DNA from 2 places in the Micromonospora sp. NPDC049151 genome. Region 1 is predicted to be linked to the other one. Evidence: predicted binding sites of a transcription regulator. Region 1 holds the regulator's gene; the other holds the start of a gene.
The links. Region 1 encodes HrcA, which represses chaperone genes, less so after heat shock. Its sites were predicted from a motif close to GGTTNGCACNCTCNNNNNGAGNGTGCNAACC; they were not measured.
Positions count from the first base shown of each region.

Region 2: a site for HrcA is predicted at 2,318-2,348, ahead of groES (co-chaperone GroES). Genes of this name have one in related genera too.

Region 1 covers NZ_JBEZDP010000009.1:215,781-222,118, reverse strand. Annotated here, with positions in the region: gene AB0B20_RS13800 (enoyl-CoA hydratase-related protein) at 1-718, opposite strand, end outside; gene hemW (radical SAM family heme chaperone HemW) at 738-1,961, shown strand; gene AB0B20_RS13790 (DUF4870 domain-containing protein) at 2,001-2,594, opposite strand; gene hrcA (heat-inducible transcriptional repressor HrcA) at 2,827-3,849, shown strand; gene dnaJ (molecular chaperone DnaJ) at 3,923-5,068, shown strand; gene AB0B20_RS13775 (16S rRNA (uracil(1498)-N(3))-methyltransferase) at 5,070-5,804, shown strand; gene AB0B20_RS13770 (SDR family oxidoreductase) at 5,921-6,338, opposite strand, start outside.
Region 2 covers NZ_JBEZDP010000015.1:75,740-82,077, forward strand. Annotated here, with positions in the region: gene AB0B20_RS18730 (substrate-binding domain-containing protein) at 1-256, opposite strand, end outside; gene ybaK (Cys-tRNA(Pro) deacylase) at 460-939, opposite strand; gene AB0B20_RS18740 (class I SAM-dependent methyltransferase) at 994-2,226, opposite strand; gene groES (co-chaperone GroES) at 2,481-2,795, shown strand; gene groL (chaperonin GroEL) at 2,866-4,509, shown strand; gene AB0B20_RS18755 (molybdopterin-dependent oxidoreductase) at 4,633-6,338, shown strand, end outside.

The sequences.
Region 1 (6,338 bases):
CGTCGGAGAGGAAGTACCCGGTGGACAGCGCGGCCAACTCGGCGATCTCGGCCCGCAGGTCAGGCCCGGCGGGCCGGCGCAGCAGCTCCTTCGCCCCGGCCAGCGCCCCGGGCGCGCCCCTGACGAGCGAGTCGCAGTAGCGCGCGACTGCGGCGTCCAGCTCGTCGGCCGGCACCGCGGCGGTGACCAAGCCGATCTCGGCGGCGCGGTGGCCGTCGAACGTGTCGCCGGTCAGGTACAGCTCGGCGGCGGCGCGCTGGCCCAGCCGGGGCAGCACGGTCGCCGAGATCACCGCCGGGATCACCCCGATCCGCACCTCGGTGAACGCGAACGTCGCCTCCCGCGCGCAGACCGCCAGGTCGGCGGCGGCGATCAGGCCCAGCCCGCCGGCCCGGGCCGGGCCGGCCACCTTCGCCACCACCGGCTTCGGGCATTCCCGCACCGCCACCAGCACGTCGCCGAGCATCCCGGCGGGCACGGTGCCGCTGGCGTACGCGGCGGCGGTCTCCTTCAGGTCGGCGCCGGAGCAGAAGACCGGGCCGGTGTGGTCGAGCACGATCGCGCGTACCGCGTCGTCGGCGACCGCGTCGGCCAGCCCGGCCAGCAGCTGGGTCATCAGGGGCGTGGAGAGCGCGTTGCGATTGTGCGGGCTGTCCAGGGTGAGGGTGGTCACCCCACGGGCCGTGGCGACTCGCACGAGAGCGTCCGGAGAGGTCATGCCGGGCACACTAGTGGCCATGCCCGGCGTCCTTCCAGAAGGCGAACCCGTCCCGCGCGACGGATCGCTGCCCGCCACCGCCCGTCGCGCCGTCGGCGCGCGCGGCTTCGGCGTGTACGTCCACGTCCCGTTCTGCGCCAGCCGGTGCGGTTACTGCGACTTCAACACGTACACCGCCGCGGAGCTGGGCGGCGGGGCGAGCCGGGAGACGTACGCCGACTCCGTGCTGGCCGAACTGGCGCTGGCCGCCCGGGTGCTGGGCGACTCGCCGCCGCAGCGGGTGGACACCGTGTTCGTCGGCGGCGGCACGCCGACCCTGCTGCCCGCCGACGACCTGGCCCGGATCCTCGACGGCATCGACCGCGTCTGGGGGCTGGCCGCCGACGCCGAGGTGACCACCGAGGCCAACCCCGAGTCGGTGAGCCCGGAGTCGCTCAAGACGCTGCGGGCGGCCGGCTACACCCGGATCTCGCTGGGCATGCAGTCCGCCGCGCCGGGGGTGCTCGCGGTGCTCGACCGGCGGCACAGCGCGGGCCGGGCCGCCGCCGCCGCGCTGGAGGCCCGCGACGCCGGGTTCGAGCACGTCAACCTGGACCTGATCTACGGCACGCCGGGCGAGACAGCAGAGGACTTCGCCACCTCGCTGGCCCAGGTGGTCGACGCCGGGGTGGACCACGTCAGCGCGTACGCCCTGATCGTGGAGGACGGCACCCGGCTGGCCGCGCGGATGCGCCGGGGCGAGCTGCCGTACCCCTCCGACGATGTGGCGGCGGACCGTTACCTGGCCGCGGAGGAGGCGCTCGGCGCGGCCGGATTCTCCTGGTACGAGGTGTCGAACTGGGCCCGCTCGGCGGCGGCCCGGTGCCGGCACAACCTGCTCTACTGGACCGGCGCCGACTGGTGGGGCCTGGGCCCGGGGGCGCACAGCCACGTCGGCGGCGTGCGCTGGTGGAACGTCAAGCACCCGAGCGCGTACGCGGCGCGGCTGGCCGAGGGCGCCTCGCCCGCACTGGCCCGGGAACAGCTCAGCCCGGGCGAACAGCACATGGAGGACGTGATGCTGCGGGTGCGGCTCGCCTCCGGGCTGCCGCTGGACGTGCTGGACGCCGGCGGCCGGACGGGCGCCGAGCGGGCCCGGGACGCCGGGCTGCTCGACGCCGGGGCGTACGCGCGAGGGCTTGTGGTGCTGACGCTGCGCGGCCGGCTGCTGGCCGACGCGGTGGTACGCGACCTGCTGCCGTGACCGGCACCGGCCGGCCGCCCCCTCGGCCGGCCGGCGGTGTCACTTGACGAAGTTGTAGGTCATCGGATAGCGGTAGAGCACGCCCTCGTTGGCCTTGACCCCGCCGATGATCCCGAAGATCAGCGGCACCAGCCAGACCAGCATCGGGACGAAGAACAGGATCCCGCAGGTGATGACCGTGATCACCCAGGCGAGCACGCTGGCGATGGTCCAGGTGATCTGGAAGTTCAGCGCCGAGACCGCGTGGGCGCGGACGGTCGGCGACTGCTGACCCCGGGTCATCATCGCGATCAGCGGGGCGACCCAGCCGAGCAGGCCGCCGCCGACGATGACACCGGCCGCGCCGCCGAAGTGCGCCACCAGGGCCCACGTCTTCTCGTCGCTGTTCGCGTATCCGGCGGGGCCGTAGCCGCCACCGGCGGGGTAGCCGGCGCCGTAGCCGGGCGTGCCGCCCGGCGGGGGGTAGCCGCCCGGAGGCGGATAGTCGCCGGGCGGGGGATAGCCGCCGGCACCCGGAGCCCCGGACAGTGGAGCGGTGGGCGGTTCGCTGCCCGGCGACGAGCCGTATGGCGCCGACGGGTCGGGCTGGGGTCCGTAGTCCCCTGCCCCCGGTGGGCGAGGAGGTTCAGTCATGGTCGCCACGGTAGGTGCACGGGTCAACTCGCACCAGAGCGACACAGACCGACGATGACCGGCTGTTCGGGCCGATCGGGCCGGGCCGTGTGGCGGGCCGCACCGCGGGTCCGTCAGGCGCTCGTCGCGTCGGCGGGGGTGCCGACGTAGACTGGCACTCGCTACAGTCGAGTGCCAGCCGCCCGGCGGATGTCGCGCGCCGGCCCGACCGAGCTGCGTCAGGAGGTGGGACATGGGTCTCGACGACCGCAAACTCGCCGTGCTGCGCGCGATCGTCGAGGACTACGTCGCCACGCAGGAGCCGGTCGGCAGCAAGGCCCTCGTCGAACGGCACCAGCTCGGTGTCTCGCCGGCCACCGTGCGCAACGACATGGCGGTGCTGGAGGAGGAGGGCTACATCCGGCAGCCGCACACCAGCGCCGGCCGGGTGCCCACCGACCGCGGCTACCGCCTCTTCGTCGACCGGCTCTCCCGGGTCAAGCCGCTGAGCCCGGCCGAGCGTCGGGCGATCGAGCGCTTCCTCGTCGGCGCCGTCGACCTGGACGACGTGGTGCACCGCACGGTCCGGCTGCTCGCGCAGCTCACCCGGCAGGTCGCCGTGGTGCAGTACCCGAGCCTGGCCCGCTCCAAGGTGCGCCACCTGGAGCTGGTGCCGATCTCCACCACCCGGCTGATGGTCGTCATGATCGCCGACACCGGCCGGGTCGAGCAGCGGCTGGTCGAGCTGCCCGCCCCGGTGCCCGCCGACGACGTGACCGACCTGCGCCGGCTGGTGAACGAGAAACTCGTCGGCTGCCAGCTCGCCGAGACGCCGCCGCTGGTGCAGGCGCTCGTCGAGGAGTCCGCGCCGCATCTGCGCCCGGCCATGACGACGCTCTCCACAGTGCTGCTGGAAACCCTCGTGGAACGGCACGAGGAACGCCTCGCGCTGGCCGGGCAGGCCAACCTCACCCGGGGTGGCCTGCTCGACTTCCAGGGTTCGCTGCGGCCCATCCTGGAGGCGCTCGAAGAAGAGGTCGTACTGCTCAAGCTGATCGGCGAGACGGAGCCGAGCACCACCCGGGTGCTCATCGGCGACGAGAACGAATTCGACAACCTGCGGGCCGCCTCGGTGGTCAGCACCGGCTACGGACCGGGCAGCACGATCGTCGGTGGTCTCGGCGTGCTCGGGCCGACCCGGATGGACTACCCCGGCAATATCGCCATGGTGAGAGCCGTGGCACGCTACGTGGGCGAACTGCTGGCCCAGAACTGACCAGTCAGGGCCGACGGCCGGTTCCGGCCGACGACCGGAGCGACGCGAGACGAACATGAGGACACCTAACGCAGTGGCCAGGGACTACTACGGCATTCTCGGCGTGAGCCGGGACGCCTCCGACGACGAGATCAAGCGCGCCTACCGCAAGCTGGCGCGGCAGTTCCACCCGGACGTCAATCCGGACCCGGAGGCCCAGGAGAAGTTCAAGGACATCAACGCCGCGTACGAGGTCCTCTCGGACGACCGGAAGCGGCAGATCGTCGACCTGGGTGGCGACCCGCTCGCCCCGGGCGGCGGTGGCATGGGCGGTCCGGGCGGGCCCGGCGGCGCCGGTCCGTTCGTCGGCTTCCAGGACATCATGGACGCGTTCTTCGGCGGCGCCGCGGGCGGCAGCCGGGGGCCGCGTCCGCGTACCCGCCCCGGCGCGGACGCGATCCTGCGCCTGGAACTGGATCTCAACGAGACCGCGTTCGGTGTCGAGGCGCCGATCACCGTCGACACCGCTGTGCTCTGCACCACCTGCTCCGGCGCCGGCACCGCCGCCGGCACCCACCTGGCGACCTGCGAGGCGTGCGGTGGCCGGGGCGAGGTGCAGTCGGTGCAGCGGACCTTCCTCGGCCAGGTGGTCTCCGCCCGGCCGTGCACCGTCTGCCAGGGCTACGGCACCACCATCCCGCACCCCTGCCCGACGTGCGCCGGTGACGGCCGGGTGCGTACCCGCCGCTCGCTGACCGTCAAGATCCCGGCCGGGGTCGAGGACGGCATGCGGATCCGGCTCGCCCAGCAGGGCGAGGTCGGCCCGGGTGGCGGCACCGCTGGTGACCTCTACGTCGAGATCCACGAGCGGCCGCACGACGTCTACTCCCGCAAGGGCGACGACCTGCACTGCCGGGTCACCGTCCCGATGACCGCCGCCGCGCTCGGCACCCGGCTGACCATCAAGACGCTGGACAGCGAGGAAGCCGTCGACGTCAAGCCCGGCACCCAGCCCGGCAGCACGCTGCGGCTGCGCGCCCGGGGCGTACCGCACCTGCGCGGCACCGGCCGGGGTGACCTCTACGTGCACCTGGACGTGCGTACCCCGACCAAGCTCGACGCCGACCAGGAGCGGATGCTGCGCGACTTCGCCAAGACGCGCGGCGAGGAGGTCGCCGAGCTGACCAAGCAGGGCGGCTTCTTCTCCCGGATGCGCGACGCCTTCAACGGGCACGCCTGAGGTGTCCGCCCCGCTGTTCCTGGTCGAGGCGCTGCCCACCGCTGACACGCTGACGCTGGACGGCCCGGAGGGCCACCACGCGGCCACCGTGCAGCGGCTGCGCGTCGGTGAGGAACTGCTGCTCGCCGACGGCCGGGGCGGCACCGCCGCCGCCGTGGTCACCGCCGTCGGCCGCGGGACGCTCGACCTGCGGGTCACCAGCCGGGGGTACGCGGACGCGCCGGTGCCCCGGCTGGTCGTGGTGCAGGGCATCGCCAAGGGCGACCGGGGCGAACTCGCCGTGCAGGCGATGACCGAGGTCGGGGTGGACGAGATCGTGCCCTGGGCGGCGTCCCGCTCGGTGGCGCAGTGGCGCGGCGAACGGGGCGAACGGGCCCGGCAGAAGTGGGTCGCGACCGCCCGGGAGGCGGCCAAGCAGGCCCGCCGCCCGTGGCTGCCGGTGGTGGCCGGCGCACCTGACGAGTCCACCGCCTCGGTGGCCCGCCGGATCGCCGGTGCGGCCGGCGCGTTCGTGCTGCACGAGGGCGCCCGGGACCGGCTGACCACAGTCGACCTGCCGACGGCCGGCGAGATCGTGCTCGTGGTCGGGCCGGAGGGCGGCATCGCCGATCACGAGCTGGCCACCTTCACCGACGCGGGTGCCCGCCCGGTCCGCCTGGGCCCGACGGTCCTGCGCACGTCCACAGCAGGCGTGGCCGCCCTGACAGTCCTGGCCACCCGCCTGACCCACTGGTAACCCCCCCCCCGGCGTTCTCCCCGCACGCGTCGATCTTGCAGGTTCGGCCCGCGTGGCGTCTCTTTTGTGATGTTTTGCCGGGGCTGAAAGTGCAAGACCGCCGGGGTCGGGGTGGGTCAGGAGCGGAGGTAGGAGGCGCCGTTCAGGTCGATGATCGTGCCTGCCGCCCACTCGGCCTCGGGGCTCGCCAGCCAGTGCACCGCCCCGGCGATCTCCTCCGGCCGGGCGACCCGGTGGAACGGGGACTGGGCGCGTACCGCCTCGCCCCGCTCGGCCTTCAGGTGCTCGTTCGTCATGTCGGTCTCGACGAAACCGGGTGCCACGCAGGCCACCCCGATGCCGTACGGCGCCAGCGCCACCGCCAGCGACTGGGCCATCGCGTTCATCCCCGCCTTGCTGGCCCCGTACGCCGGGTTGGCCGGCTCGCCCCGGAACGCGCCCCGGGACGACACGTTCACGATCCGGCCCCCGCGTTCGCGCATGTGCTGCGCGGCGCACCAGGCGGCGTTCGCGGCGCCGACCAGGTTGGTGTCC
Region 2 (6,338 bases), on a different contig from region 1:
AGGCGGACTTGTCGCCCTGGGCGTTCTGGATCGTGTAGTCGACGCCGGCGGCCTTGAACGCCGCCTCCAGGTACTTGCGGTCCGCGCCCTCCCAGCGGGCGGAGGACTTGCTGTCCGGCAGGATCACGCCGATCTTCGGCTTCTTGGCGTTGGAGCCGCCGGCCTCGTTCGAGGAGCCGCCGTCGTCGCCGCAGGCGGCCATGCTGCCGGTCGCGAGGAGACCGACGGCCGCGAAGGTGAGGAAGCCCTTGCGCATGTGCAGGGTCCTTTCGGAGGTGGGGGAGTGGTGATGTTTTGTTGTGCCCGGCAACGTATTCCCCGTCACCCATGCGCCGCAAGACTGCCGAGGTCAGAAGTTTGTTGGCGGCGGTAACAATTCAGCAACGCGGTTGTCACCCGCGAGACACCGCCGGGAGGGGTGCACCGGGAACGCTCCCACACGCACCGTCACGCGCCCGCTCAGACGGCGGCGATCGATGCCGTCGCCGCCCCGGTGAGCGCCACCAGATCCGTCGGCGCGAGCTGCACCTGGAGGCCGCGCCGCCCCGCCGAGACGTACACCGTCGGGTGCGCCAGCGCGGAGGCGTCGATGACCGTCGGTAGCCGCTTGCGCTGCGCGAGCGGGCTGATCCCGCCGCGCACGTATCCGGTCGCCCGCTCGGCCACGGCCCGGTCCGCCATCGTCGCCCGCTTGCCGCCGGCCGCGGCGGCGAGCGCCTTCAGGTCCAGCTCACCGGTCACCGGCACCACCGCCACGGTCAGCCCGCCGTCGACCTCGGTGACGAGCGACTTGAACACCCGCTCCGGCGCCACCCCGAGCGCGGCGGCGACGAGCGCGCCGTAGTTCGGCGCGTCCGGCGAGACGTCGTAGGTGTGGGTGCTGTGCGCGATCTTCCGCTTGCTCAGCAACGCGATCGCCGGAGTGCCAGGGCCAGCCACCGGCTCAAGCTAGCCCGGCCGGGGACCGGGCGCGAGCCGAAACCGCGTGCCGGGTCAGCCGCCGGCCGGAACCGGCCGGCAGACGAGCACTGTGGGGTTGCCCGCGACCCGGGTCAGCGTCAGGCCGGCCGCCTCGTCGCCGGACAGCCGCAGGTCACGGCGCAGCTTCTCCGGCTCCAGCGCCGACCCGCGCTTGCGGATCTCCACCCGGCCGACCCGCCGCTCCCGCAGCAGGGCGCGCAGCCGCTTCAACGAGAACGGCAGCACGTCGGTGATCTCCATACAGCGGGCGAACGGGGTGGGCCGGGCCTCGTCGGCGTACAGGTAGGCGATCGACGGGTCGGCGAGCGTGGCGTCCAGGTCGGTGGCCAGCTCGGCGACCAGGTGGGCGCGGACCACCGCCGGGTCCGGGTCGTACAGGAAGCGCCGGACCGGCCCCACCTCCGCCTCGGCCGCGCCGGTGCCGGTGAGGTGATAGGAAGGGACCCTTTTACTACCGGAGGCGTTAAGAAGGGGCCCTTCCTTCTCGCGCAGCAGGGTGGCTCGGCGGGGGACGCCGGCCAGCTCGCCGCACCACAGCGCCGCCTCGACCAGGTCGCCGTCCACGCTCACCCACTCCGCCTCGGCGCCGGCCGGGATCAGCGCGTGGTCCAGCCCGGGCGCCACCTTGACCACTGTGCGCGGCACCCGCGCGGCCAGGCCGGTGACGAAGTCCCACGGTGGCGAGTAGGCGTTCGGGTCGAACACGCGCCGCCCGGTGCCGGCCCGCCGCCGCGCCGGATCGCAGAACACGGCGTCGACACCCGTCACGTCGAAGGCCGTGGCGTCGCCGCACTCGACAGTCACCAGGCCGGCGAGCCCGGCCGCCTCGGCGTTCGCGGCGGCCATCGCGGCAGTCAGCGGATCGGCCTCCACCGCGTACACCCGGATGCCGGCGCGGCCCGCGGCGAGCGCGTCGGCGCCCAGGCCGCACCCCAGGTCGGCGAGCGTGGTCACGCCCGCGGCCCGCAGCCGCGCGGCCCGCCGGTCGGCGACCGCGCGGCGGGTGGCCTGCTCCAGTCCCGCCCGGGTGAGGAACATCCCGGCGGCGGCCGGGCCGAACTTGCCCGCCGCCCGGCGGCGCAGCTCCGCCTGGGTGAGCGCGGCGGCGGCGAGGTCGCCCGGGATCCCGGCCGAGCGCAGCGCGGCCGCCGCCGCCAGCGGGTCGCCGCCGGCCACCCGCCCGGCCGCGGCGAGCGCCGCCGACCCCTCGGGGGTACGCAGCACGGCGAGCTGGTCGAGATCCACGCGCCCATTCTCCCGGGCCGGTTCCGGCGCGACACGGAGGGCGACGCGTTGGCACTCTCCTTGACGGAGTGCTAGCCGAGGAATAACCTGCGATTAGCACTCTCACCCTGAGGGTGCCAACGCCCGAGCCTCGTGCCCGGGGGTTGAGCGCCAGGCGGACCGGCACCCGCGACGACGGCCCCGCCCGGTGGCATGTGGCAGATTGACGCTGGTCGGCATGCCGGCCGGCAACGACACCAAGTACCCGGGAGGGTATGCCCGTGACTACCGCGACCAAGGTTGCGATCAAGCCGCTCGAGGACCGCATCGTGGTCCAGGCGAACGAGGCCGAGACCACCACCGCCTCGGGCATCGTGATCCCCGACACCGCCAAGGAGAAGCCGCAGGAGGGCACCGTCCGCGCTGTCGGCCCGGGCCGGATCGACGACAAGGGCAACCGCGTGCCGATCGACGTGAAGGTCGGCGACACCGTCCTCTACTCGAAGTACGGCGGCACCGAGGTCAAGTACGCCGGCGAGGAGTACCTGGTGCTCTCCGCCCGCGACGTCCTCGCGGTCATCGAGAAGTAAGCAACCGATCAGTGTCGTTGCCCCGGTCCGGCTCGCCGGGCCGGGGCAACGTCGCTTCGAAGGGATACTGATGGCGAAGATCCTCAGCTTCTCGGACGATGCCCGGCACCTGCTCGAGCACGGTGTCAACGCCCTCGCGGACGCGGTGAAGGTCACCCTCGGCCCGCGCGGGCGCAACGTCGTCCTGGACAAGAAGTTCGGTGCGCCCACGATCACCAACGACGGCGTGACCATCGCCAAGGAGATCGAGCTCACCAACCCGTACGAGAACCTCGGCGCGCAGCTGGTCAAGGAGGTGGCGACCAAGACCAACGACGTCGCCGGCGACGGGACCACCACCGCCACCGTGCTGGCCCAGGCCATGGTCCGCGAGGGCCTGCGCAACGTGGCCGCCGGCACCAACCCGACCGGTCTGAAGCGGGGCATCGACGCGGCGGCCGCCAAGGTCTCCGAGGCGCTGCTCGGCAAGGCCGTCGAGGTCTCCAGCAAGGAGTCGATCGCGCACGTCGCCACCGTCTCCGCGCAGGACGCCGCGATCGGCGAGCTGATCGCCGAGGCGATGGAGAAGGTCGGCCGCGACGGCGTCATCACCGTCGAGGAGGGCTCCGCGCTCACCACCGAGCTGGAGGTGACCGAGGGTCTCCAGTTCGACAAGGGCTTCATCTCCCCGAACTTCGTCACCGACCTGGAGGCGCAGGAGGCGGTCCTGGAGGACCCGTACATCCTGATCACCACCCAGAAGATCTCGGCGATCGAGGAGCTGCTGCCGCTGCTGGAGAAGGTCCTCCAGAACAACAAGCCGCTGCTCATCGTCGCCGAGGACGTCGAGGGCCAGGCCCTGTCGACGCTCGTGGTCAACGCGCTGCGCAAGACCGTCAAGGTCTGCGCGGTCAAGGCCCCCGGCTTCGGTGACCGCCGCAAGGCGATGCTCCAGGACATGGCGATCCTGACCGGCGCCGAGCTGGTCGCCCCGGAGCTGGGCTACAAGCTCGACCAGGTCGGCCTGGAGGTGCTCGGCACCGCCCGGCGCGTCGTGGTCGACAAGGAGAACACCACAGTCGTCGACGGTGGCGGCCAGGCCGCCGAGGTCGCCGACCGGGTCGCGCAGATCCGCAAGGAGATCGAGGCCTCCGACTCCGAGTGGGACCGGGAGAAGCTGGCCGAGCGGCTGGCGAAGCTCTCCGGCGGCATCGCCGTGATCAAGGTCGGCGCGGCCACCGAGGTCGAGATGAAGGAGCGCAAGCACCGCATCGAGGACGCCATCGCCGCGACCAAGGCCGCGGTCGAGGAGGGCACGGTCCCGGGTGGCGGCGCCGCCCTGGCCCAGATCCTGCCGGCGCTCGACGACGACCTGGGCTTCACCGGTGACGAGAAGGTCGGCGTCTCGATCGTGCGCAAGTCGCTGGTCGAGCCGCTGCGCTGGATCGCCCAGAACGCCGGCCACGACGGCTACGTCGTGGTGCAGAAGGTCGTCGGCCAGGACTGGGGCCACGGCCTCGACGCCGCCACCGGCGAGTACGTCGACCTGGCCAAGTCCGGCATCATCGACCCGGTGAAGGTGACCCGCAACGCGGTCAGCAACGCCGCCTCGATCGCCGGCCTGCTGCTCACCACCGAGAGCCTCGTGGTGGAGAAGCCGGCCGAGCCGGAGCCGGCCGCCGGTGGGCACGGCCACTCGCACGGCCACGGCCACCAGCACGGCCCGGGCTTCTGACCCGAGCAGTACGCCCCGACGTCAGGGCACACCACCGACAGGTGGTGTGCCCTGACGCGTATGTCCTTACGGAACGCTGACGGAATTGGCAGCCGCACCGGCGGGTCGATCAGACTGGGTGCCGTGAGCACCCTCTCCCGCCGCCGGGCGGCGTCGGCCGGTGTCGTCGCCGCAGTGGTGGCACTCGGCGCCGCCGAACCCGTGGCGGTCCTGACCGGCCCCCGGTCCGCTCCGCTCGTCGCCGTCGGCGGACTCGTCGTCGACCTGGTGCCCGAGCCGCTCAAGCAGTTCGCCATCGACGTCTTCGGCACGTACGACAAGATCGCCCTGCTGGTCGGGACGGCGCTGCTGCTCGCCGCGTTCGGGGCGCTGCTCGGCCTGGCGGCGGCCCGGCGGCTGGTGACCGGCCTGGCCGGCATCGCCGCGTTCGCCGTGCTCGGCGCCGCCGCCGCGCTGACCCGGGCCGGCGCGGACGCGTTCGACGCGCTGCCCTCCCTGGTCGGCGGCGGCCTGGGCGCGCTGACCCTCTGGGCGTTCGTGGCCGGTCCGCTGGGCGCCGAACCGGCGGATCGGAAGCGACCGGGACGCGACCGGTCCGACGCCGCGCGTCGCGACCGGGCCGGGACCGGACCGGCGGAACGCGACGGGGGCGAGCCGGCGGAGGGCGACCGGGTGCCTGTACCTCGCGCCACGCCGCCGTCCGCGCCGCCTCCGGCGGTCGCCGCGCTCGCCCGCGAAGCGGGGACCCCGGGTGGCTGGGAGCCGGTGCGGCACGACGACGACGCGGAGTCGCGGCGGCGGTTCCTGCGCGGTGCCGGGCTGCTCACCGGCGCGGCTGCGGTGGCCGGGCTGGGCGGGCACTGGCTGGCCGGCCGGCGCGGCGTGTCGGCGGCCCGGGAGGCGGTGACGCTGCCCGCCCCTGCCGCGCCCGCCCCGCAGGTGCCGGCCGGAGCCGACCTGTCGCTGCCCCGGCTCGCGCCGTACGTCACGCCGAACCGCGAGTTCTACCGGATCGACACGGCGCTCGTGGTGCCGCAGGTCGACCCGGTCACCTGGCGGCTGCGCGTCCACGGGCGGGTGCGCAACCCGATCGAGCTGAGCTTCGACGACCTGCTGGCCCGCCCGATGGTGGAGCGGTACGTGACGCTCGCCTGCGTCTCCAACGAGGTGGGCGGCGACCTGATCGGCAACGCGCGCTGGCTCGGCGTACCGATCAGGGAACTGCTCGACGAGGCCGGCCCGGAGGACGGCGCGGACCAGGTGGTGGGCCGCTCGGTGGACGGCTGGACCTGCGGCACGCCCACCTCGGTGCTGCGCGACGGGCGGGACGCGCTGCTCGCGGTCGGCATGAACGGCGAGCCGCTGCCGATCCAGCACGGCTTCCCGGTGCGGATGGTGGTGCCCGGCCTCTACGGGTACGTCTCGGCCTGTAAGTGGGTGACCGAGCTGGAGCTGACCAGCTTCGCCGACTTCGACGCGTACTGGGTGCCGCGCGGCTGGTCCGCGCAGGGCCCGGTCAAGACGCAGTCCCGGATCGACACGCCCCGGCCCCGCAGCCGCCCGGCGGTCGGCCCGGTGACAGTTGCCGGTGTGGCGTGGGCGCAGCACCGCGGCATCGGCCGCGTCGAGGTACGCGTGGACGGCGGCCCCTGGCAGGAGGCGACGCTGGCGCCGGCGGTGTCTGCGGACACCTGGGTGCAGTGGTCCTGGCGGTGGAACGCGACGCCGGGGGAGCACACGCTCCAGGTGCGGGCGACGGACACGACGGGCGAGACCCAGACGGAGCAGCGCGCCCCGGTCGCCCCGGACGGCGCGACCGGCTGGCACAC